DNA from 4 places in the Candidatus Pantoea symbiotica genome. Region 3 is predicted to be linked to each of the others. Evidence: predicted binding sites of a transcription regulator. Region 3 holds the regulator's gene; each other region holds the start of a gene.
What was found. The regulator CRP, encoded in region 3, controls carbon source genes, mostly activating them, when cyclic AMP is high. The targets are predictions, from matches to a motif close to ATGTGANNNNNNTCACAT.
Positions count from the first base shown of each region.

Region 1: the regulator CRP is predicted to act here: its motif matches at 2,175-2,192, upstream of ACXIZX_RS08485 (6-phosphofructokinase).
Region 2: the regulator CRP is predicted to act here: its motif matches at 2,113-2,130, upstream of yrbN (protein YrbN).
Region 4: the regulator CRP is predicted to act here: its motif matches at 2,976-2,993, upstream of ACXIZX_RS03030 (iron-containing alcohol dehydrogenase).

Region 1 is NZ_JBSZHR010000002.1:1,696,028-1,701,951, forward strand. Features, by position in the region: gene pqqF (pyrroloquinoline quinone biosynthesis protein PqqF) at 1-30, shown strand, start outside; gene dld (D-lactate dehydrogenase) at 190-1,890, opposite strand; gene ACXIZX_RS08485 (6-phosphofructokinase) at 2,327-3,307, shown strand; gene ACXIZX_RS08490 (PTS sugar transporter subunit IIB) at 3,318-3,632, shown strand; gene ACXIZX_RS08495 (PTS sugar transporter subunit IIC) at 3,625-4,998, shown strand; gene ACXIZX_RS08500 (class II fructose-bisphosphate aldolase) at 4,985-5,827, shown strand; gene ACXIZX_RS08505 (hypothetical protein) at 5,890-5,924, shown strand, end outside.
Region 2 is NZ_JBSZHR010000002.1:311,078-317,001, forward strand. Features, by position in the region: gene pnp (polyribonucleotide nucleotidyltransferase) at 1-1,018, shown strand, start outside; gene nlpI (lipoprotein NlpI) at 1,148-2,032, shown strand; gene yrbN (protein YrbN) at 2,137-2,193, shown strand; gene ACXIZX_RS02065 (DEAD/DEAH family ATP-dependent RNA helicase) at 2,210-4,120, shown strand; gene ACXIZX_RS02070 (SDR family NAD(P)-dependent oxidoreductase) at 4,189-4,935, opposite strand; gene ACXIZX_RS02075 (AraC family transcriptional regulator) at 5,119-5,924, shown strand, end outside.
Region 3 is NZ_JBSZHR010000002.1:3,640,355-3,646,278, forward strand. Features, by position in the region: gene ACXIZX_RS17615 (hydrolase) at 1-367, shown strand, start outside; gene ACXIZX_RS17620 (YheU family protein) at 370-588, shown strand; gene ACXIZX_RS17625 (phosphoribulokinase) at 650-1,519, shown strand; gene ACXIZX_RS17630 (OsmC family protein) at 1,571-1,975, opposite strand; gene crp (cAMP-activated global transcriptional regulator CRP) at 2,280-2,912, shown strand; gene ACXIZX_RS17640 (YccS/YhfK family putative transporter) at 2,971-5,049, shown strand; gene argD (bifunctional acetylornithine/succinyldiaminopimelate transaminase) at 5,046-5,924, opposite strand, start outside.
Region 4 is NZ_JBSZHR010000002.1:531,647-537,570, reverse strand. Features, by position in the region: gene ACXIZX_RS03045 (DeoR/GlpR family DNA-binding transcription regulator) at 1-663, opposite strand, end outside; gene ACXIZX_RS03040 (D-threonate 4-phosphate dehydrogenase) at 670-1,650, opposite strand; gene dtnK (D-threonate kinase) at 1,643-2,914, opposite strand; gene ACXIZX_RS03030 (iron-containing alcohol dehydrogenase) at 3,096-4,244, shown strand; gene ACXIZX_RS03025 (dihydrodipicolinate synthase family protein) at 4,262-5,146, shown strand; gene ACXIZX_RS03020 (phosphoglycerate dehydrogenase) at 5,309-5,924, shown strand, end outside.

The sequences.
Region 1 (5,924 bases), 1.9 Mb from region 3:
TGGTTGATTTTGGTGACCAGGTGCGCATAAATGCGCACCCTACAAAACCCGCACCGTTGTCGTAGGGTCGCCATTTATGGTGACCAGGTGCGCATAAATGCGCGCCCTACGAAACCCGCACCGTTGTCGTAGGGTCGCCATTTATGGCGACCAGGTGCGCATGAATGTGCACCTTTCGAAACTCCGACGCTACATCTCCCGCCAAAACTTCTTCTTACTGGTTTTACCAATCCCCGGATTACAGCTATTGGTCGGATCAAGTTGTTTCCAGTGCTCGACATGCTCACACGATGCCTGATAGAGGTGTCCGACATTGTGCTCGGCGGGATACTTCGCGCCGCGCTGCTCCAGATAGCGCTTCACCTCTTCCTTAAACACTTTCGCGTCGTAGCCCGGCTTCAGCACGTAATCCTGATGATTGACGAAACAGAAGAAGTGTCCACAGCAGGAATCAACCTGTACCTGGGCCGCCAGATGATCCGGCAGCGTCAAACGCCACGCGTCATCATTGCGGCGCAGCGCCACGTCAAACGCCACCAGCCGTTCGTTGGGGTTGTAGCCCAGCGCATCGCAGTAGGAAATGGTGCAGCCGCCGACGCCGAAACGCACCAAAAATGCATCCGCCGCTTCGCGTGCATTGCAGAGGAAAAAGCCGCCTGGCTGCTCAGCAAAAAACTGCTGTAACAAGCTTTGTAATTCTGCGGTTTGCGGCGACTCCACTTTGATCATCAGATGATGTTGATACTCGCTGCGGTAATCCATGATGCGCGGCGCGATAAAGCTCGGCGTCAGCTGGTTAAAGAATTGCAGCACCCGATCAACAAAATTGCGCGGCAGGAATTTCAGGTGGCTGACGCGCACATCCCATTTGGCTTTGTTGGCCATCATCTGCGGAATGGCCTGCGGTCCCAGTTTGCGGATCGCCAGATACATATGTTTGGCGTAGCGCACGGTTAAATCGAAGGCGTTGCGATGGATATATTCCGCCTGCAGCGGCAACTCGCTCATCTTCGTTAGCAGGAAACGGCGCAGCGCCACCAGCACGCTCTCATCGTTAGTGCCGATGTAAAAGGTATCGCTGCCGGTGCTGGCTTCGAAGGTCGGCAAGCGCACGGCGAACACCACCACTTTACCGGCGCTGCCTGAACTGTCGTGCAGGTAACGCAGATCGCCATTGAAGCGCGCCGGAGAATCTGCGGCCACATCTCGCAGGCGGTCGGCATAATCATCAGCCCAGATTTTTCCCTGCCAGTCGGGCTGCTCACCGGTTTGATAGCGCTGCTGCGTCAGGTTTTCCAGCATCACTTCTGGCGTGTCGCCCAACTCGATGCCGAGATGGTTGACCATCTCTAAACGACCATCGTCATGAATGCGGGCGAACAAGGATTTTTCGGTGAAAGCGGGGCCGCGCCGAATCAGCGAGCCACCGGAATTATTGCAGATGCCGCCGACCACCGACGCGCCGATGCAGGATGATCCAATCACCGAGTGCGGCTCACGACCCAGCGGCTGCAAGGTGTGCTCCAGTTCGGTCAAGGTGGTGCCAGGGAAAGCAATCACCTGACGCGCCTGATCGATCACCTGCACGCCTTTGAGCTGGCGGGTGCTGATAATCACGATATCGCGGTCATAATCATTGCCGTCGGGCGTTGAGCCGCCGGTAACGCCGGTATTCGACGCCTGCATCAGCACAATGACATCGTGCGCCACGCAAACCTGCAGCGTTTGCCACAGCTGCAACAGTGTTTGCGGTAACGCCACCGCCAGCGCTTCACCGCGTCCGACGCGGAATCCCTTTATGTACCAGGCTTTGTCATCCGCATGGGTTAATAGCTGTTTCTCGCCAACTACCTCTGCCAACTTACGCAACATATCCTTCTGCATGCTCATTTTTTTCTCTTGTTTATTCTTTATCTGCCACGGTATTGGACAAGTGCATCGGCATTGAGTCAATCGTTCACTGGCCCTGACGCATAAATAACGCACGTAATCATTATCCCTTTATCTGATGCGGAATAAGCGTCAGGAACCGATAAAAATGCGCGGGAAATCACAAAATAGATCGAAAGCAAAACAGCGAGCAGGGTGTTAATTTAAGCTGCCGAGTTTACTGCGCAAAATAAATATAACTCTATGATTTTATTTGTTATTAATGCTTTAAGGTGAAAAGTGTCATGTGATTTATATCACAAAATTTAGCCTGTATTGGATGCTGTCAATGATCTCACTCGGGGAATTCATCGCAAAAGTGTGACATTCGTTGCAAATAACAATGTCGTTAATCGGAAGAATGAATTCCAGACGCACAGCATAAAGGATGATGACAATGAGAATTGGCATGGTGATCAGCGGTGGCGATGTTACCGGGATTAATAACTTTGTGTATCAAATATCGCGATTAACTCAGGCGGAAATGGTGTTATTTAACGGTGGTATTCCGGGATTGCTGGAAAACAATCACCAGGAAATATCCCAACGCGATTTAGTGGATTACGCTATCGCCGCTATTCCGGTGATGCAATCGGGACGAACCAGCAGAAAATTAATTCGTCCGGAATATGAAACCATCGCCAAACATCTTAAGTCGCTGCGCATCGATGTATTAATTATGGCGGGCGGTGATGGTTCATTACAATTCCTGCATACGCTAAGCGAATTTGGCGTTAACTGTTTTGGCGTCGGCATGACCATCGATAATGACGTATTTGGCAGTGATTACAGCATCGGCTTTTCCACCGCCTGTGAGCAGGTTTTAAAAGAGGTGGCGAAATTACGCAATACCGGCCGCGCCTTAACCGGTCGTGTCTTTATGGTTGAGTTGCTGGGCGGTTATTGCGGTGAGTTAACCCTGCAGTCAGCGATCAAATCCAATGCGGATTTCGCGCTGATCCCGGAATGCCAGATTGCGCCGCAGGAGCTGGCCGAGCGCATCACGCAGCGTCTGGCGGCGCAGAACAGCGTCATTATTTTGTGTTCGGAAGGCTACACCCGTGAATATTCGCCGGGCTTTCAGGGCGCCATCGATACCTTAATTAAACAAATTGAACCGTTAATTGGTGTGCGTATTCGTAAAACAATTATCGGTTATGGTCTGCGTAATGGCGATCCTACCTGTGAAGAGATTTATCAGGGCACCATTATGGCCAGTGAAGTCGCGCGTTGTATTCAGTCGGGAATGCGCAACAAAGCGGTGATTATTAATGGCAGTAATCGACCGATTCCGATTGATTTAATAAGCATGAAAAAACGCCTGGTCGATACGGAAGGGCATCATTATAAACTCGCTAAACAACTGCAAATTCTGTGAGGAAATAGCCATGCTGAAAATATTATGTGTCTGTGGATGTGGTTTGGGTTCAAGCTTTGCGATTGAGATGAGCGCCAAGTCAGTATTAAAGAAACTCGAAATTGATGCTGATATCGATCACACCACCATTTCTGAAGCCAACGCCTTTAAATCCGACATGATTTTAACCCAGAAAGCTTTTGCTGATGTGTTAAATGCCGATGCCAGCCCGGAACAGATCAAACGGGTGATTATTCTCAATAAGCTGACCGACAAAGCGGAAATTGAAGAGAAAATCGTGGCGTTTATGAAAGAACGTAACTTAAAGGTTGCTAATCATGAATAGTGTGATCGACTTCCTGGTAAAAGACTTATTGGGGCAGGCATCAATTCTGATCGCCTTTATTGCCCTGATTGGTCTGCTACTGCAAAAAAAATCAGCAGGCAAGGTGGTGGAAGGCACCTTTAAAACCCTGCTTGGTTTCTTAATTATGATGGCCGGTATCAACATTATTGTCGGTACGCTGACCTTCCTGAACACCATTTTTACCCACGGTTTTGGCATGCAGGGTTATATCACCGACGTTGCCGCCATTGCAGGGTTAGCAAACCGCGAGCTGGGTTCAGAAGTGGCGCTGACGCTGTTGGTGATCTTTATCGTCAACATCATCATTGCCCGTCTGACACCGTTCAAATACATCTTCCTTACCGGTCAGGCGCTGCTGTGGATGGCGACCATCGGTGCGGTGATTGGCTATAAAGCGGGGCTAACAGGCTTACCTCTGATCCTTACCGGTGGCATCTTTGGCGGCATTATGGCGGTCGTGATGCCTGCGCTGGCACAACCGGTGGTGCGTCGTATCACCGATTCCGACGATGTGGCGCTCGGTCACTTCTGCACCATCGGCTACCTGCTGACGGCGGCGGTGGCGAAGGTGGTGGGCAAAGGTTCGCGCTCCACGGAAGACCTCAAACTGCCCGACAACTTTAAATTCCTGCAGGACACTTATCTGTCGATGGCGGTGGTGATGGTGCCGATGTACCTGATTCCTGCGGTCGCCGCCGGCCCGGAATTTATCGGCCAGTACAGCAACGGCATGAACTATCTGATGTACGCCTTTATGCAGTCGATTCAGTTCGTGTGCGGTGTGTTCGTGCTGTATAGCGGCGTGCGTCTGCTGCTGAACGAACTGGTGCCAGCTTTCCGTGGTATCGCCATGCGTCTGGTTCCGGATGCGAAACCGGCGCTCGACTGCCCGGTGATGTTCCCATACGCCCCGAATGCGGTGATCGTCGGCTTCCTCGCCACCACGCTGGGTTCGGTGGTGGGCATGCTGGTGTTCCCGATGTTTGGTCTGGCGATGATTCTGCCAGGTCTGCTGACCAACTTCTTTGCCGGTGGCACCGCAGGCGTGTTTGGTAATGCGCTTGGTGGTCGTCGCGGGGCGATGATCGGCGGTTTCGTGCACGGTCTATTCATCACCTTCCTGCCGGCGATTCTGGTGCCGATGCTGGAAAGTTACGGTTTTACCGGCGTCACCTTCAGTGATTCGGATGTGATCAGTACCGGCCTGGTGCTCGGCCATGCATTCCAGAATAACTGGCTGTTCGTCGCGCTGTTTATTGCCTTCATTACTCTCATCGCCTGGTTTGTTAACGGAAAATCCACCAAGTCTAAATCCCATGAGGAAAAGCTCCATGAAACTTTATAACTTTACCGATCTGTTACAGGTGGCTAAAGAACGTGAATTTAAAGCGCTCGGTTCCTTTAATTTGCACTGCCTGGAAATGCTGCCGGCCTTTTTTAAAGCGGCGGAGAAAACCAATAGTCCATTAATGATTCAGATCTCAACCGGCACAGCGAAATATCTCGGACACAAATTATTGGTGGATGCGATTCGCTCACTGTCAGAAAGCCGTAACGTGCCGACCTGTTTGCACCTCGATCACTGTTCGGATTTAGACGCTATTCAAACCGCGCTGGATGCGGGCTTTAGTTCAATTATGTATGACGGCTCACATTTGCCGATTGAAGAGAACATCGCCAATACGCGCCGTGTTATTGATATGGCGCGCCCGCTGGCTGTTTCGGTAGAAGCTGAACTGGGCGCGATTGGCGGCTCGGAAGATGGCAAAGAAGTGGAAATGAACGATGCGGCCTTTACCACCGTCGATGAAGCCAAACGCTTTGTCGATGAAACCGGCGTCGATATGCTGGCGATCTCCATCGGTACCGTGCACGGCTTGTATACTGGTAAAGCGCATATTCAGCATCAGCGCCTGGCGGATATCACCGATGCCACTAAAACGCCACTGGTGCTGCACGGCGGAACGGGCGTCAGCGATGAAGATATGCGTCTTGCGGTGCGCAGCGGCATTGAGAAAGTCAACGTCGGCACCGAGATGAATGTACAGTGGGTCGCAAACTGCAAGCAGACGTTTGAAAAGGGCAAGGTCAACGACAGCGTGCGTAATTTCCTTGTGCCGGCCAACGATGCCGTAACCAATGTGCTGGTAGAAAAGATTCAGCTGTTCCGCTAATTCCGACTCACTCATGACGTAATAACCTGAGGTGCCCGGCGCCATTCGGGGCAGGAGACGCTATGTTTGGATTCTTGAAAAAAGGCTCCGATAATAA
Region 2 (5,924 bases), 3.3 Mb from region 3:
TAGCTTCCTGTTCCACTACAACTTCCCTCCGTATTGCGTGGGAGAAACCGGTATGGTTGGCTCACCGAAGCGTCGTGAGATTGGTCACGGTCGTCTGGCGAAGCGTGGCGTGCTGGCAGTAATGCCTAAGCAAGCTGACTTCCCATACACCGTGCGTGTGGTTTCAGAAATCACCGAATCTAACGGTTCTTCTTCAATGGCTTCCGTGTGTGGTGCTTCTCTGGCACTGATGGACGCTGGCGTACCGATCAAAGCAGCCGTAGCCGGTATTGCGATGGGTCTGGTTAAAGAAGCCGACAACTTTGTGGTTCTGTCTGACATCCTGGGTGACGAAGATCACCTCGGCGACATGGACTTCAAAGTAGCAGGTAGCCGCGATGGTATTACTGCGCTGCAGATGGATATCAAAATCGAAGGCATCACCCGCGAAATTATGCAGGTTGCTCTGAATCAGGCTAAAGGTGCGCGTCTGCACATCCTGAGCGTGATGGAACAGGCAATCAGCACGCCGCGTCAGGAAATCTCTGAGTTCGCGCCGCGCATTTACACCATCAAAATCAGTTCAGACAAGATCAAAGATGTCATCGGTAAAGGCGGCTCGGTTATCCGTGCGCTGACCGAAGAAACCGGCACCACCATCGAAATCGAAGATGACGGCACCGTGAAGATCGCTGCAACTGATAGCCTGAAAGCTAAAGAAGCCATTCGTCGTATCGAAGAGATCACTGCTGAGATCGAAGTTGGCCGCATTTACTCAGGTAAAGTGACACGTATCGTTGATTTCGGTGCCTTCGTGGCAATCGGCGGCGGTAAAGAAGGTTTGGTTCACATTTCTCAGATCGCCGATAAGCGCGTAGAGAAAGTGACCGACTATCTGCAGATGGGCCAGGAAGTTCCAGTGAAAGTAATGGAAGTGGACCGTCAGGGCCGTGTACGCCTGAGCATCAAAGAAGCGACAGAGCAGAAACCAGCGGAAGAAGTTGCTACCGCTGCATCTGATGCATCTGACGCCGAGTAAGCGTTTACCGATTTACCTCTCCCTGCTTTGCGGGGAGAGGTGTTTAGATCATCGCGAGGGCGGGAATCCTTGTGCACAGCAGGAGGATGACAGGATGGTTGTCCCAATGTTTGTATTCGGGAGTGGGAAATGAAGCCTTTTTTGCGCTGGTGTTTTGTTGCGACAGCTATCACGCTGGCAGGATGCAGCAACTCCAATTGGCGTAAGAACGAAGTTCTGGCAGTACCTTTGCAGCCCACACTGCAGCAAGAGGTGATCCTAGCGCGCATGGAACAAATTCTTGCCAGTCGTGCCCTGACCGATGATGAACGCGCACAGCTATTATATGAGCGCGGAGTGTTGTATGATAGTTTGGGTCTGAGGGCACTAGCGCGGAACGATTTTTCGCAAGCGCTGTCTATAAGACCAGATATGCCTGAGGTATTTAACTATCTCGGTATATACTTAACGCAGGCAGGCAACTTTGATGCTGCCTATGAAGCGTTTGATTCTGTACTTGAGCTTGATCCAACTTACAACTATGCGCATTTAAACCGTGGTATCGCCCTCTATTACGGCGGTCGATACAAGTTAGCGCAAGATGATCTGCTGGCGTTTTATCAAGACGATCCTAACGATCCATTCCGCAGCCTTTGGCTCTATCTCGTTGAAAGCGATATGGATGCCGACAAGGCAAAAGTTACGCTGAGACAGCGTCATGACAAAGCGGTTCGCGATCAATGGGGATGGAATATTGTCGAGTTCTACCTTGGCGACATCAGTGAAAAAACGCTGATGGAACGTCTCAAGGCGGACGCAACGGATAACACCTCGCTCGCTGAACATCTCAGTGAAACCAACTTCTATTTAGGTAAGTACTACCTAAGTCTGGGGGAGAAGGACGACGCGAAAGCGTTGTTCAAACTGGCGGTGGCCAACAACGTAAACAACTTTGTTGAGCACCGATACGCATTGTTGGAACTGGCGCAACTCGGCCAGACACAAGACGATTTATCAGAATCTGACCAGCAATAGCTGACGAACTTTTATTGCCTGAATACCTGTAAAGTCATCATCTTCAGAGATGAGGGCTTTTCTGTTCGTCAAAACTTCTAATTTGAGCCGGTTCACACTTTTTGATGAAAATGACTGAAAGTTTTCACGACGAGTTATGTAGACTGGCCGCCGCAATCTAAGAGGCACGTGTACTACATGACTGATATTCAAACCACTTTTGCTGACCTTGGCCTGAACGCCGACATCCTCGAATCACTGAACGGTATGGGCTACGTTAAGCCTTCTCCAATCCAGGCTGAGTGTATTCCTCACCTGCTGGCTGGCCGTGACGTGTTGGGTATGGCGCAGACCGGTAGTGGTAAAACTGCGGCTTTCTCACTGCCGCTGCTAAACAACATTGATCCTACTGTTAAAGCACCGCAAATTTTGGTGCTGGCACCGACCCGCGAATTGGCGGTACAGGTTGCTGAAGCCGTCACAGAATTCTCTAAACACATGCGTGGCATTAACGTTGTAGCCCTGTACGGCGGCCAACGTTATGACGTTCAGCTGCGCGCACTGCGTCAGGGACCACAAGTTGTTGTGGGTACACCTGGTCGTCTGCTGGATCACCTGAAGCGAGGCACGTTAGATCTGTCTAACCTGCGCGGTCTGGTGCTGGACGAAGCTGATGAAATGCTGCGTATGGGCTTCATCGAAGACGTTGAAACCATCATGGCGCAGATTCCAGACGGTCATCAGACCGCGCTGTTCTCAGCAACCATGCCAGAAGCGATTCGTCGTATCACCAAGCGCTTCATGAAAGATCCACAGGAAGTGCGCATCCAGTCAAGCCTGACTACGCGCCCAGACATTTCTCAGTCTTACTGGACCGCTTACGGCCGTAAAACTGACGCACTGGTTCGCTTCCTGGAAGCAGAAGATTTCGATGCAGCCATCATCTTCGTGCGTACCAAAAATGCCACGTTGGAAGTGGCCGAAGCGCTGGAGCGCAGCGGTTATAACAGCGCAGCACTGAACGGTGACATGAACCAGGCACTGCGTGAGCAGACGCTGGAGCGTTTGAAAGATGGTCGTCTTGACATCCTGATCGCGACCGACGTTGCCGCACGTGGTCTGGACGTTGAGCGTATCAGCCTGGTCGTAAACTTTGATATCCCAATGGATGCAGAGTCTTACGTTCACCGTATCGGTCGTACCGGCCGTGCAGGTCGTGCAGGTCGTGCGTTGCTGTTCGTTGAGAACCGCGAGCGTCGTCTGCTGCGCAACATCGAACGCACCATGAAGCTGACCATTCCAGAAGTTGAACTGCCGAATGCAGAACTGCTGGGTGAGCGTCGTCTGGCTAAGTTCGCGGCTAAAGTACAGCAGCAGCTGGAAAGCAGCGATCTGGACCAGTACCGCGCACTGCTGAGCAAAATGCAGCCGGGCGAAGATCTGGATATCGAAACTCTGGCCGCAGCACTGCTGAAAATGGCTCAGGGCGAACGTCCACTGATTCTGCCACCAGAAGCACCACGTCCAGCGCGTCGTGAGTTCAGCGATCGTCCTGACCGTGGTGAGCGTCGCGATTCACGTGATTCTCGTGGTCCACGCGAAAGCCGTGACAGCCGCGATGGCGATCGTCCACGTCGTGAACGTCGTGACGTTGGCGAAATGCAGCTGTACCGCATTGAAGTAGGCCGCGATGATGGTGTTGAAGTTCGTCACATCGTTGGCGCGATCGCTAACGAAGGCGACATCAGCAGCCGTTACATCGGTAACATTAAGCTGTTCGGTACTCACTCAACTATCGAGCTGCCGAAAGGCATGCCGGGCGAAGTACTGCAGCACTTCACTCGTACGCGTATTCTGAACAAGCCGATGAATATGCAGCTGATGGGTGATGCACCGGTGCACGAGCGTAGCGAACGTCGTCCATCTGCTGGCGGCGAACGTCGTGGCAATGGCGCACCGCGCGGTGAGGGTGCTCCACGTGGCGAAGGCGCTCCACGTCGCTTCTCCGAGCGTCGTGAAGGTGGCCGCGAAGGCGGACGCTTCAGCCGTGAAGGTGGTCGTGGCCCGCGTCCAGAAGGCGCAGCTGCACCTCGTCGTCGTGACGCATAAGCGTTAAACGCTAAAAGTAAAAAGGGACGCTGATGCGTCCCTTTTTTTATGCTTGTGGAAAGTAAAGTTTACACGCCGCCAGCAATCAGCACGCGTTCACCGCTAACATATGCCGCCTCTTCCGATGCCAGAAACAGCGCGACTTGCGCCACATCTTCCGGCAAGCCAAAGCGTCCAAGCGGCGTAGCGGCAATCAGCTGTGCCTTCAACTCCGGATGCATCTTCTTCGCCGCCAGCAAACCTTCGGTCAAAATAATGCCGGGTGCTAACGCATTGACGCGAATATTGCGTGGCCCAAGTTCCCGTGCGAGGCCTTGCGTCAAGGTATCGATCGCGCCTTTGGTTGCCGCCCACAGCACCGAACCGGGCGTGCTGCGTTGGCTGTTTAAGGCGCTTAGATTGATGATGGAACCGCCGCGTGCGGGGAAATGTTTTGCCGCCTGCTGACACACCAGCAAGGTGCCCAGCAGATTCACATTCAGCTGCTGCTGCATTTCGCTGATGCTAAGGTCAGTAAAGTCACCGTGGTGAAAAATGCCGGCGTTATTCACCACAATATCGGGTGCGCCAAACTGCTCAATGCTGCTAGCGAACAGGCGCTGCACATCGGCCTCGCGTGAGATATCCGCCTGTACGGCGATGGCGTCGCTACCCAGCGCCTGGATGTCGGTCACCACATCCGCCGCACCCACTTCGTCCTGAAGATAATTCACCACCACCCGAGCACCGGCCGCCGCGAAAGTCATGGCGATGGCGGCACCAATGCCTTTCGAAGCGCCCGTCACCAGCGCAATTTTGCCTTCAAGTGTTTTCATCGTATCTCTCCACCTGAGATTTCGGGGAAGATAAAGCATGCGCTGTCCATACAATCGGGTGGTAGCGCAATCCTGCAAGCTTCTTGCACGATCCTGCAAATCTGCTGCTCAAGGACTAGGCGCAACGCCAGCGACAAGCGAGAATATCAACTCAGTGATTTCTTATCGCGGAGCGCAGAACGCATGATTCATCAGGAACAATGGCAGCAGTTGGTGGCAATCATTGCCCGCCATGCGCCGCAGGATGGTCGTCACTATTGCCCGATCGATTTTCTCTCTTTCGGCCGCAGCTCTCAGCCCACCAGTTTGGCGCATGTGGCGACCTGGGCCAGCTTTGCTCTGATCGCGCAGGGGCAAAAAGCGCTACGCATGGGCGATGAAGTGATGCATTACGGACCGGGCGATTTGCTGCTGGTGACGCTCGATATGCCGGTGCAATCTTGTGTGGTCATGGCGACGCCAGAGAAGCCAAATCTTGGCGTGGGCATCACCATCAACGAAACGCGGCTGATGCGTTATCTGGAACACTTTCCACACCATCATCTCGGCAGCACGGCGGTTAGCGAGCGCGGTATCGCCGTGCATAAAGTTGCGCCACCATTGGTGGATGCAGTGATGCGTTTGGTGGAGTTGCTGGATCATCCGCAGGACATTGCCGCGCTGGCACCGTTAATTGAGCAGGAGATTTTCTATCGTCTGCTGACCGGGCCAGAAGGGCCGCGTATTCTCAACATGGCGTTGACGGAGCGGCCAGGCAACAAAGTGGCGCGTGCTGCACGCTGGCTACGGGAAAACTTTCATCATCCATTGAAAATGGATCATCTGGCGAGCAGCGTGGGAATGAGTATTTCATCGCTGCATCATCACTTTAAAGCGGTAACGGCGATGACGCCGATGCAGTATCAAAAGCAGCTGCGGCTCAACGAGGCGCGTCGTTTGATGTTGATTGAGAAGCTGGATGCCGGTACGGCGGGTTATCGGGTGGGCTA
Region 3 (5,924 bases):
CGCCTGGCCCGGCACGCTGCCGGTCGATCTCAGCCAGCTACGCGCTTTCCGCCGCTTACGCGAGTTTGATGATGCGATAACCGCACGTGCGCACGGTTTTATCGACGCCAACGACTATTATCAACGAGCCAGCGCGATGCCGCTGCTCACCGGCGTGCGCAAACCGCTGCTGATCATTCATGCGCAAGACGATCCCTTTATGACCGATGCCGTGATCCCGCAACCTGACCAGCTGTCAGCTTCCATTCAGTATCAGCTGACGCAGCAAGGCGGCCACGTCGGCTTTGTCGGCGGCACCTTGCTTAAACCGAAAATGTGGCTGGAACAGCGCGTGCCCGACTGGCTCTCAACCTATCTGGATGTGTAATTGTGATTATTCCCTGGCAAGAACTCGAAGCGGAGACGCTGGAAAACCTGATTGAAACCTTCGTGTTACGCGAAGGCACCGATTACGGCGAGCAGGAACGCAGTTTGCTGCAAAAAGTCGCCGATGTGCGCCGCCAGCTGGAGCGCGGCGACGTAGTGCTGGTGTGGTCGGAACTGCATGAATCGATCAATATTATGCCGAAGGGTGAATTTCGCGGCTAATGCACCCAGCGGCAATTCGTGGTAACAATGCTCATCGCCGGACCTCACAGGGAGCTCTGTTATGTCAGCCAGGCATCCAATCATTGCCGTCACCGGTTCCAGCGGCGCCGGAACCACCACCACCAGCCTCGCCTTCCGCAAGATTTTCCAGCAGCTGAACCTGCATGCGGCGGAACTCGAGGGCGACAGTTTCCATCGCTTCACGCGTCCGGAAATGGACATGGCGATCCGCAAAGCGCGCGATCTCGGTCGCCACATCAGCTACTTCGGCCCGGAAGCCAACGACTTCGGCCTGCTGGAGCAGACGTTTAAACATTACGGCCAAACCGGCCTCGGCGAATCACGTAAATATCTGCACACCTACGATGAAGCGGTGCCGTGGAATCAGGTGCCGGGCACTTTCACGCCGTGGCAGCCGCTGCCGGAAAACACCGATGTGCTGTTTTATGAAGGCTTGCACGGCGGCGTGGTCACGCAGCAGCAAAATGTGGCGGAGCATGTCGATCTGCTGGTTGGCGTGGTGCCGATTGTTAACCTTGAGTGGATTCAGAAGTTGGTGCGTGACACCGGCGAGCGCGGCCATTCACGCGAAGCGGTGATGGATTCGGTGGTACGTTCGATGGAGGATTACATTAACTTCATCACGCCGCAGTTCTCGCGCACCCACATTAACTTCCAGCGCGTGCCGACCGTTGATACCTCAAACCCGTTTGCCGCCCGCGAAATTCCCTCGCTCGACGAAAGCTTCGTGGTGATTCATTTTCGCGGTCTGGAAGGCATCGCGTTCCCCTATCTACTGGCGATGATTCAGGGATCGTTTATTTCCCACATCAATACGCTGGTGGTGCCGGGCGGCAAAATGGGATTGGCGATGGAGCTGATTATGCTGCCGCTGGTTCAGCGACTGATTGAAGGGAAGCGAATTGAGTAGGTTTGGTGCGGGCTGTGAAAAGGGAGGCATGAATGCCTCCCCTACGACCGATTACAACTCGACAACCTCATAGCTGTGGGTAATTTCCACGCCTTTACCCAACATGATCGCCACCGAGCAATATTTTTCCGCCGACAGGTCAACCGCGCGCGCAACCGCTTTATCGCTCAACGCTTTGCCGCTGACAATAAAATGCAGGTTGATGGTGGTAAAAATGCGTGGCGCCTCTTCACGGCGTTCTGAGGTGAGTTTCACTTCGCAATCGGCCACATCGCTGCGCCCTTTTTGCAGGATCGACACCACATCAATGGCGCTACAGCCGCCTGCGGCCATCAGCACCATCTCCATTGGACTTGGCGCTTTATCACCGGAATTACCGTCCATTAATACCTGATGGCCAGATGAGGATTCTCCGAGAAAGGTAAGACCTTCCACCCATTTCACTCGTGCCTGCATTATTCTCTCTCCTGAAGCGGCGGTTTTGCCGCCAGAGTACGCTTTCACCTGACAAACAGCAATCCAGAGTAATCCCCCTTCTGCTGAAGCGAGACAACACAAGACAGCTCGCAAAAGCTGTGCTACAAACAGTGCTGAAAATATTTTCGTCATCACAGACGAAGGCCGGAAGAATCAAAAGCGTAGCTTAAGAGTCCACCCGGAATAATTTTTCCTTTACTGGAAACGCTCGACGATTAAACCGCCTGACAGGGAAAAATGCCCCCTGTATTTTGGGCACGATTACAACAGAGGATAATAGCGAATGGTTCTCGGCAAACCGCAAACAGACCCTACACTCGAATGGTTCCTGTCCCATTGCCATATTCACAAATATCCATCCAAAAGCACGCTCATCCATCAGGGTGAGAAAGCGGAAACGCTGTACTACATCGTAAAAGGTTCCGTAGCGGTACTGATTAAAGATGAAGAAGGCAAAGAGATGATTCTCTCCTACCTCAATCAGGGAGATTTCATCGGCGAACTCGGTCTTTTCGAAGAAGGCCAGGAACGTAGTGCCTGGGTACGTGCGAAGTCTGCCTGCGAAGTGGCTGAAATTTCATACAAAAAATTCCGTCAGCTGATTCAGGTAAACCCGGATATTTTAATGCGACTTTCGTCGCAAATGGCGCGTCGTCTGCAAGTCACATCTGAGAAAGTGGGCAACCTTGCCTTCCTCGATGTAACCGGACGCATCGCGCAAACGCTGCTAAATCTGGCCAAACAGCCAGATGCGATGACTCACCCAGACGGGATGCAAATCAAAATCACCCGCCAGGAGATTGGTCAGATCGTGGGCTGCTCACGCGAAACCGTGGGTCGTATCCTGAAAATGCTGGAAGATCAGAACCTGATCTCCGCACACGGTAAAACCATCGTCGTTTACGGCACCCGCTAATTTCTTCTCACCCACGGCGTGATGGCAACATCGCGCCGTTTCTATTTGCGATGAGCTGATGTGGCGTCGAATCATCTATCATCCCGAAGTTAACTATGCGCTGCGGCAAACGCTGGTGCTGTGCCTGCCTGTGGCTCTCGGCTGGCTGTTTGGCGATCTGCAAAAAGGTCTGCTGTTCTCATTAGTGCCGGCCTGCTGCAACATGGCGGGGCTGGATACGCCGCACAAACGCTTTTTCAAACGCCTGATTGTGGGTGGTTCGCTGTTTGCCACCGGCAGTTTCCTGATGCAAATCCTTACTGCTTACCAGATTCCGTTGCCGCTGATTTTGCTGGCGCTGCCGCTGCTGATTGGCGTGACCGGCGAAATCGGTCCGCTGCATGCGCGCTTGCTGCCCGCAACGCTCATCGCCGCTATCTTTACGCTCAGCTTAGTGGGACGCATGCCGATGTGGGTGCCGCCGTTGCTCTACATTGGCGGCACGCTGTGGTACGGCTTATTCAACTGGTTCTGGTTCTGGCTGTGGAAAGAGCAGCCGATGCGCGAATCGCTTAGCCTGCTGTTCCGCGAACTGGCGGATTATTGCGATGCCAAATACACCTTACTGACGCAGCTGACCGATCCGGAAAAAGCGCTGCCGCCGCTGCTGGCACGTCAGCAAAAGGCGGTCGATCTCATCACCACCTGTTACCAGCAAATGCATATGCTGTCGGCCAGCCGCGATAACAGCCACAAACGCCTGACGCGCGCTTTCCAGGTGGCGCTGGATTTACAGGAACACATCTCGGTGAGTTTGCATCAGCCGGAAGAGGTGCAGAAGCTGGTTGAAGAGAGCCACGCCGAAGCGGTGATTCGCTGGAACGCCAAAATCATCTCGGCGCGGCTGCGCGTGCTGGCGGATGCGATTCTCTACCATCAGCTGCCAGACCGTTTCCACATGGAGAAACAGCTCGGCGCGCTGGAGAAAATTGCGCGCCAGCATCCGGATAATCCGGTCGGTAACTTCTGCCTGTATCACTTCAGCCGCATCGCCCGCGTATTGCGCACGCAGAAGCCGCTCTACACGCGTGACCTGATGGCCGATCGCCAGCGCCGTTTGCCGCTGTTGCCGGCGCTGCGCAGTTATCTGTCATTCAAATCCACCGCGTTACGCACCGCGGCACGCTTCGCCGTAATGCTGATGTTTGGCAGCTCGCTGGCGCTGTTCTTTAACATCCCCAAACCTTACTGGATTCTGATGACCATCATGTTCGTCAGCCAGAACGGTTACAGCGCGACGCGCGTGCGCATCCAGCACCGTGCGCTGGGCACCTTTGCCGGTTTGCTGATCGCCGCCGCCTCATTACGGCTGGCGGTACCGGAATCGATCACGCTGCTGTTTATGCTGGGGATCACGCTGGCGAGTTATCTGATCACGCGGAAATATTACGGCTGGTCGATGATTGGCTTCACCGTCACGGCGGTGTATTCGCTGCAACTGCTGTCGCTCAACGGCGCACAGTTTCTGCTGCCGCGCATGATGGATACCTTGATGGGCTGTTTGATTGCCTTCGCCGGGATGATTTGGCTGTGGCCGCAGTGGCAAAGCGGACTGCTGCGCAAGAACGCGCACGATGCGCTGGAAGCCTATCAGGAAGCGCTGCGAATGCTGTTAGGCCCGGAACAATCGCCGGAGAAACTGGCTTATCAGCGCATGAAGGTTAATCAGGCGCACAACGCGCTGTTCAATTCATTGAACCAGGCATCGAGCGAGCCGGGCTTTAACCTGCAATATCTGAAAGATATGCGCATGTGGGTTACGCACAGTCAGTTCATCGTCGAGCATATTAACGCCATGACGATTCTGGCGCGTGAGCACACCATGTTGACGGCCAAGCTGGCGGAACGTTATCTGCAATCCTGTGAAATCGCGCTGCAGCGTTGTCAGCAGCGGCTGGCGTATGACGGACCGGGCAACGACAGCAATATTCTGGAAGCGCCGGAGAATCTGAATGAAGGGCCGGTGACGATTGTCGAACAGCATGTGAAGCGGATTTTGCAGCATCTCAGCGTGATGCACACCATCTCTTCGCTGGCGTGGAGCCAGCGACCGCATCATGGTCGCTGGCTCAAGGTGTTACGTCCGAAAGCGGATTAAGCAGCCAGCACCTTTTCAATCGCGCTGGCGAAACGCGTCATGCCTTCGGCGATATCGGTAGGTTCAATCACCAGCGAAGGTACAAAACGAATCACGTCGGTACCGGCGGTGAGAATCATCAATCCTTCTGCGGCGGAAGCATTAAGGATGTCACGCGCCTTGCTGGCGAACTGCGGCTTTAGCGCGGCACCAATCAGCAGACCTTTGCCACGAATTTCGCTGAAGATATCGAATTTACTGTCGATGGCTTGCAGCGCTTCAACAAACTGCTGACGACGCGCTTCCACACCTTCCAGCACTTCTGGCGTATTGATGATATCCAGCGCAGTTTCAGCGATGGCACAGGCCAGCGGATTGCCGCCGTAAGTGGTGCCGTGAACGCCCGGCGCCATCACCGAGGCAATTTCGTTGGTGGTCAACATCGCGCTCACCGGGAAACCGCCGCCCAGCGCTTTCGCGCTGGTAATAATATCGGGCTTGATACCGTAATGCTCATACGCAAACAGTTTGCCGCTACGTCCCATGCCGCTCTGCACTTCATCCAGCACCAGCAGCGCATTGTGTTCATCGCACAGCGCGCGCAGACCTTGCATAAATTCTGGCGTGGCCGGCATCACGCCGCCTTCGCCCTGAATCGGCTCGACCACGATGGCGCAGGTGTGATCATCAATCACCGCTTTCACCGCATCGAGATCGTTGAACGGCACATGCACGATATCCGCCGGTTTTGGACCGAAGCCATCGGAGTATTTCGGCTGGCCGCCAACCGACACGGTGAACAGCGTGCGGCCGTGGAAGGCGTTATGGAAGGCGATGATTTTGCTTTTGAACGGGCTGTGTTTTTTGCAGGCATAATAACGCGCCAGCTTGAATGC
Region 4 (5,924 bases), 3.1 Mb from region 3:
CGGCGCGGCGCAATACAGCGACCATGAACCGTACTTGCTGCTGTCAGCCAGCAGAACACGGCGGCGCGCATTAGCCAGCAGATCCATTTTCAATCCGGCTTTATCTTCGGTTGGCGTGGTAATCCCGCGTTCGATGCTCCAAGAGTTGCAGCTGACAAACGCGATATCGGGATTGATGCTGCGCAGCAAGCGACGTCCATGTTCACCAATACACGACTGGCTGGAATCATCGATGCGTCCACCAATAATGGTGGTTTCGATTTGCTTAAATTCGGAAAGAAACAGCGCGATGTGCAGATCGGCAGTGATCACCCGCAGCTTGAGGTGCGTTAGCTGGCGCGCCAGCTCCAGCATGGTAGTACCGGCATCCAATACCACCGCATCACCCGATTGCACGTAGCTGGCGGCAAACTGCGCGATGGCCTGCTTCTCGGCGAGGTTACGCTGCATCTTCTCCAGCGTGGTCGGCTGATTGGGGATAAAGCGATTCAGCGTGACGCCGCCGTGGCTGCGGCTAATAACGCCCTCTTTATCCAGCTTGATCAGATCGCGGCGGATCGTCGCTGGCGAGGCAGAAATAGCGCTCACCAGTTGTTCAACAGTGACCAAATTATGGCTCTTCAGATAGTCCATAATCTGGTCGAGACGGCTTTGTCCCTTCATATTTCCCTATGCAAGCTGCATCGCGAGTTTAATGGAGATCGCCATGCTCGCAGAGTTCGCTTTACCTGTCCAGGCGATATCAAACGCGGTGCCGTGGTCCGCCGAAGTGCGGATAAACGGCAAGCCAGCGGTGATATTTACACCATCATAAAAACCTAATAATTTCAGCGGGATGTGTCCTTGATCGTGGTACATCGCTACCACCATATCGTACTGCCCTTCCTGACACTGTAGGAACACGGTATCGGGCGGGCATGGACCGCTGACATCAATGCCCTGCGCTTTCATCGCCTGGATAGCAGGCGCGACGATGGTGATCTCTTCATCGCCAAACAAGCCGTTTTCACCGGCATGTGGATTGACGCCCGCCACGGCGATGCGCGGCTTGTCGAAACCGACGCGGCGCAGGAAGCTGTCGGCCATGCCGATCACCGTCTGAATGCGTTCGCCGTTTAAGGTATCGAGGAACTTTCGCAGCGCAATATGCGTGGTGACGTGAATCACTTTCAGCTTATCGGTGTAGAGCACCATGGCGTAATTTTTGGTGTTGGTCAGCTGCGCCAGCAGTTCGGTGTGGCCGGGATAAAGATGTCCCGCCGAATGCAGCGCCTCTTTATTTAACGGTGCGGTGGCGATCGCCTGCACCTCGCCAGCCAGCGCCAGTTCGGTAGCACGTTTCACGCAGCGCCAGGCCAAATCGCCCGCCGCTTTCTGCACCACGCCGGGCTGCAGCGCGGCGGCATCCGCCAGCGGCTCATCTATTACGTTGATAATGCCGGGCGCGAAGTGCGCATCATTGACCTGGTCGAGCACGCGCAGTTCAGCCTGCGGCGTGATATTGAGTCCCATCACCCGACGCAGCGTGTTGGCGCAACCCACCACCACCGCTGGTACGCCCGCTAACTCACCTTCTGCCAGCGCTTTAATGATGATCTCCGGGCCGATGCCCGCCGGATCGCCCATGGTAATCGCAATAATTTTACTCACTCGACTTCTCCTCAATAAAACGAATGGCTTCTACCAGGGTGTTTTCGTCACCAAAGCCACCTGCTTTGGTCATCACCGGCAGGTGTAATTCACTGTTAAGCAAAACCCCGTGCGGCACGCAGCCCGCCACAAGGCCCTGAATCTGGAAACCGCTCGCGCCAAACGCCTGCGCCACGGCAATCGCCACATCACCTCCAGAGAGATACAGTCCAGCAGGCTGCACCTCGCGGCACACGCTGCGGGTTAACTGCGCGAGAAACTGGCAGATGCGCTCGCCCAATAACTGACGTGAAACCTGATGTTGTTGGCACAACTGCTCGATCTCGTGGCGCTGATCGGCGTGTTGCGTAGTACGCACCACGCAATGCGCGCCGTCGTACAGAGCCTGCTGCATTGCCTGCTGCCACTGTTCAGCCAGCGGCCAGGCCGGTTGGGCAAACAGCTGGCGGATATCAATGTCGATAATGCGGATGTCGCGCTGGCTGGCGAGGCGCGTAATCTGCTGCTGCGCAATCGCGCTCATCGAGCCAACCACCGCCAGCACCGGACGAGGCTGACGCGCCGCCAGCATCGCGCCAAGCGCATCGCTGAGCCCGGACGCACCGGCCAGCAATGGACGCGTCTCCAGCGTGGCTGCCGCGGCCATTAATAAGGCAATGTCGCCGTCCTGCTCGATATCCACCACCAGCAAACCTTGCTTGCTGCCGAGCACCTGCGCCAACTGGCCGCCGCGCAGCGTAGCGAGATCGAGGGTTTCACCCGGCAATGTGCTCTGCATCTGCAACCGCGTCAGCACATGGCCGCTGGTGACCGGCGTTTTAGGATCGCTGGCGAATTCGCTGTCGATCAGACGTTGCTGATGGATCCACACTTCACCCGCTCGCGTGGTGCGTCCAAGCTTCGGCACCGCCGGCACCACTAAGGCTAATGATTTGCCGCTGGCCTGCATCGCGGCTTCGATTTCCGCGCCGGGATTGCCGCGCAGCGTGGAATCAATCTTCTTAAACAACCAACCATCGTTAGCGATGGCCCGATGTTGCTCAATCGCCGCTCGCGTGCGCCGGGCTGCTTCCTGTTCGCTGAGCGCACGGCTATCGGTGCTGATTACCAGCACATCGGCGGCATCAGCGTCATGCGGCGTGCTGCTATCAAACAGCACATGCACTCGCGCCCCGGCTTGTGCCAGCCCGCTGCCCGCGTCATTGGCGCCGGTGAAATCATCGGCAATCACCAGGACTGGCGTTTTCCATGGCGGTAAAGTCATGCTCTCTCCTGTTCCGGCCGCTGCCGTGCTGCAATGATTATATTCAATCATGATTGATTATATGTGAGCAAGATCAAATTAATCGAAATCAATTTGTCCTATAAAATTAGCACTGTAGTGATAGACCTCGTGCTGCATGAGCAAACTTAATCATTCAGCGCAAAAAACGTAAGGGTAAGAGATGAATATCAACAGCACCGTGATCAGTGGCTTTCAAGCGCTTAATGACCTCAGCTATTTACTGCAAGGTAAAGAAAAAGCGCTGCTGGTGACCGATAAGAATATTGAAGGCATTCCGGCGGTGCAGACGCTGATCGCCCAGTTGAAGCAGCAGATTGCCAGCCTGAGCATCGTCAATACGGTGCCGCCAGAGCCCAGCCAGCACGATGTGGCAGCCATTGTTGCCGCGCTGCCGAGCACCGATGTGGATCTGGTGATTGGCGTCGGCGGTGGCAGCGTACTGGATGTCGCCAAGCTGCTGTCGATTCTGTGTGTTGAAGGCGCGCCAACACTGGAGGCGCTGCTGGCGGGTGAAAAGCCGCAAACACGCACCACTTCGCTGCTGATTCCCACCACCGCAGGTACTGGCTCAGAAGCCACGCCCAATGCGATTCTGGCGATCCCCGAGAAAGAGACCAAGGTCGGCATTATCACGCCGGTGATGCTGCCAGATTATGTCGCGCTGGTGCCGGAACTCACCACCAGCATGCCGCCACATATCGCCTCTTCCACCGGTATCGATGCGCTGTGCCATTTAATCGAGTGTTTTACCGCAACCGTGTCGAATCCGGTGAGCGATAACTATGCGCTGATCGGCATGAAAAAGCTGTTTGCCAGCCTCGAAACCACCATCGCGGAGCCGGATAATCTTGAGGCGCGCCTGAATATGCTGTGGGCGTCTTATTACGGTGGCGCATCGATTGCGCATGCCGGTACGCATCTGGTACATGCAATGTCTTATCCGCTGGGCGGCAAATATCACCTGCCGCACGGCGTCGCCAACGCCATTCTGCTCGCGCCCTGCATGCGCTTTGTGCGTCCGGCGGCGGTGAGCAAATTCGCTCAGGCTTACGATCTGCTACCGGATGCCGATACCTCGCTGGACGACGAAGCCAAATCCCACGCGCTGGTGGCGTACTTTGCCGCGCTGGTGAAACGCCTGAAGCTGCCCGCCAGCCTGGAAGAGCTGGGTATCGGCCCGGATCATCTGCCGTATCTGGTGGAAGCCGCGCTCGACGTGCAGCGCCTGATGAAGAATGTACCGATGAAAGTGGGCGCCGATGACGTACGCAACGTCTACCTGACGCTATTTCCGGCTTTGAATCACTAAGGATTATCGAGGACAACATGAGCAAGAAAATTCAGGGCGTGTTAACCGCCATCGTCACCACCTTCGATCGCGACGGCGCATTCAATCCAGCCGTCCAACGCGAACAGGTTAAACGTCAGTTAAGCGCCGGCAACGGCATCTTCTGCGGCGGCACCAACGGCGAATTCTTCGTGTTGAACGAACAGGAGAAGCTGACGGTGACGCAAACCTGCGTTGATGAAGTGAACGGCAGCGCGCCGGTGGTGGCGCACATTGGCGAGATCTCCACGCGTGAAACCATTCGCCTTGGGAAACAAGTGGCGAAGCTGGGCGTGGATGCGGTTTCAGTGATCACGCCCTATTTCGTGCCGCTAAAGCAGGAAGAGCTGATCGCCCACTATCGCGCGGTGGCCGATGCCATCGACCTGCCGCTGTTCCTCTACAACATTCCGGCACGCACCGGCAACACGCTGCAGCCGGAAACCGTGCGCACGTTGGCCGCGCACCCGAACATCATCGGCATTAAAGACAGCGCCGGCAGCTATGAAAGCCTGAGCGGCTTTCTGCAAGCGGCTGCAGGAATCGACAGTTTTGATGTGCTGAACGGTCCGGATTCGTTGATTCATCAGGGCTTTGTCGACGGCTGCTCGGCCTGTATTTCTGGTCTCGCTAACGTGGCGCCTAAAGAGATCAATGCGATTTGGGCACGCTTTCATGCCGGCGATATCGAAGGTTCGCGCCTGGCGCAGGAAAACGTCACCGGTCTGCGCACCGATCTGTATAGCGTGGGCTTCTCTCCCGCCGCAGTGAAAAAAGCGGTGACGCTGCTGGGCTTTGAGGTTGGCGACAGCCGCTATGCGGTGAGTTTCTCTGCCGAAGAAGAGCAGAAGATCCGCCAGATTGTGAATCAGTATTTGCAGTAATGCAGGTGCGCCGTTGGTTTGGTCACCCTAAAGGGCGACCCTGCGGCGTATGAATGCGCATATGAATGCGGGTACGAACGCACATATGAATGCGGTTTTGTAGGGTCGCCATTTATGGTGACCTGCCCAATTTGGCAGCATTTACTAATCCCGGGAAGAATCATGAAAGTCATCTGTACTTCACCGTCATTCGCCAAATACGACGCAGCGCCGATTGAGGTGCTGCAACAGCACGGTTTCGAATTGATTGCACTGCCCGCCGATGCGCCGCTGAGCGCACTTGAGCCACATCTGGCTGACACCGTAGCGATGATTGTGGCCTTTACCGACATCAATGAAGAACTGCTGGCATTAACGCCGCAACTGAAAATCGTCTGTAAGCACGGCGTTGGCGTCGACAATATCAATCTGGAAGCGACGCGCGCACGCGGTATTTACGTCACTAACGTGCCCGATGCCAACAAACACGCGGTTGCCGATTTCGCCTTTGCTTTGATCCTCAACAGCGCGCGTCAGATCACCCAAGCCGCCATTGAAACCCGCGCGGGCAGCTGGCCGCGAATTTTTGCCACCGACGTCTACGGCAAAACGTTAGGCATCATTGGGCTGGGCAATATCGGCAAGCAGGTCTCGCTGCGCGCCAAAGGCTTCAACATGCGGGTTATCGCGTTCGATTTTTATCCCGATGAGCAGTTTGCTGCCGAGCACGGCATCGAATTCGTCACGCTGGATCATCTGACCGAAACCAGCGATTTCATCACTCTGCACATGCCGCTTA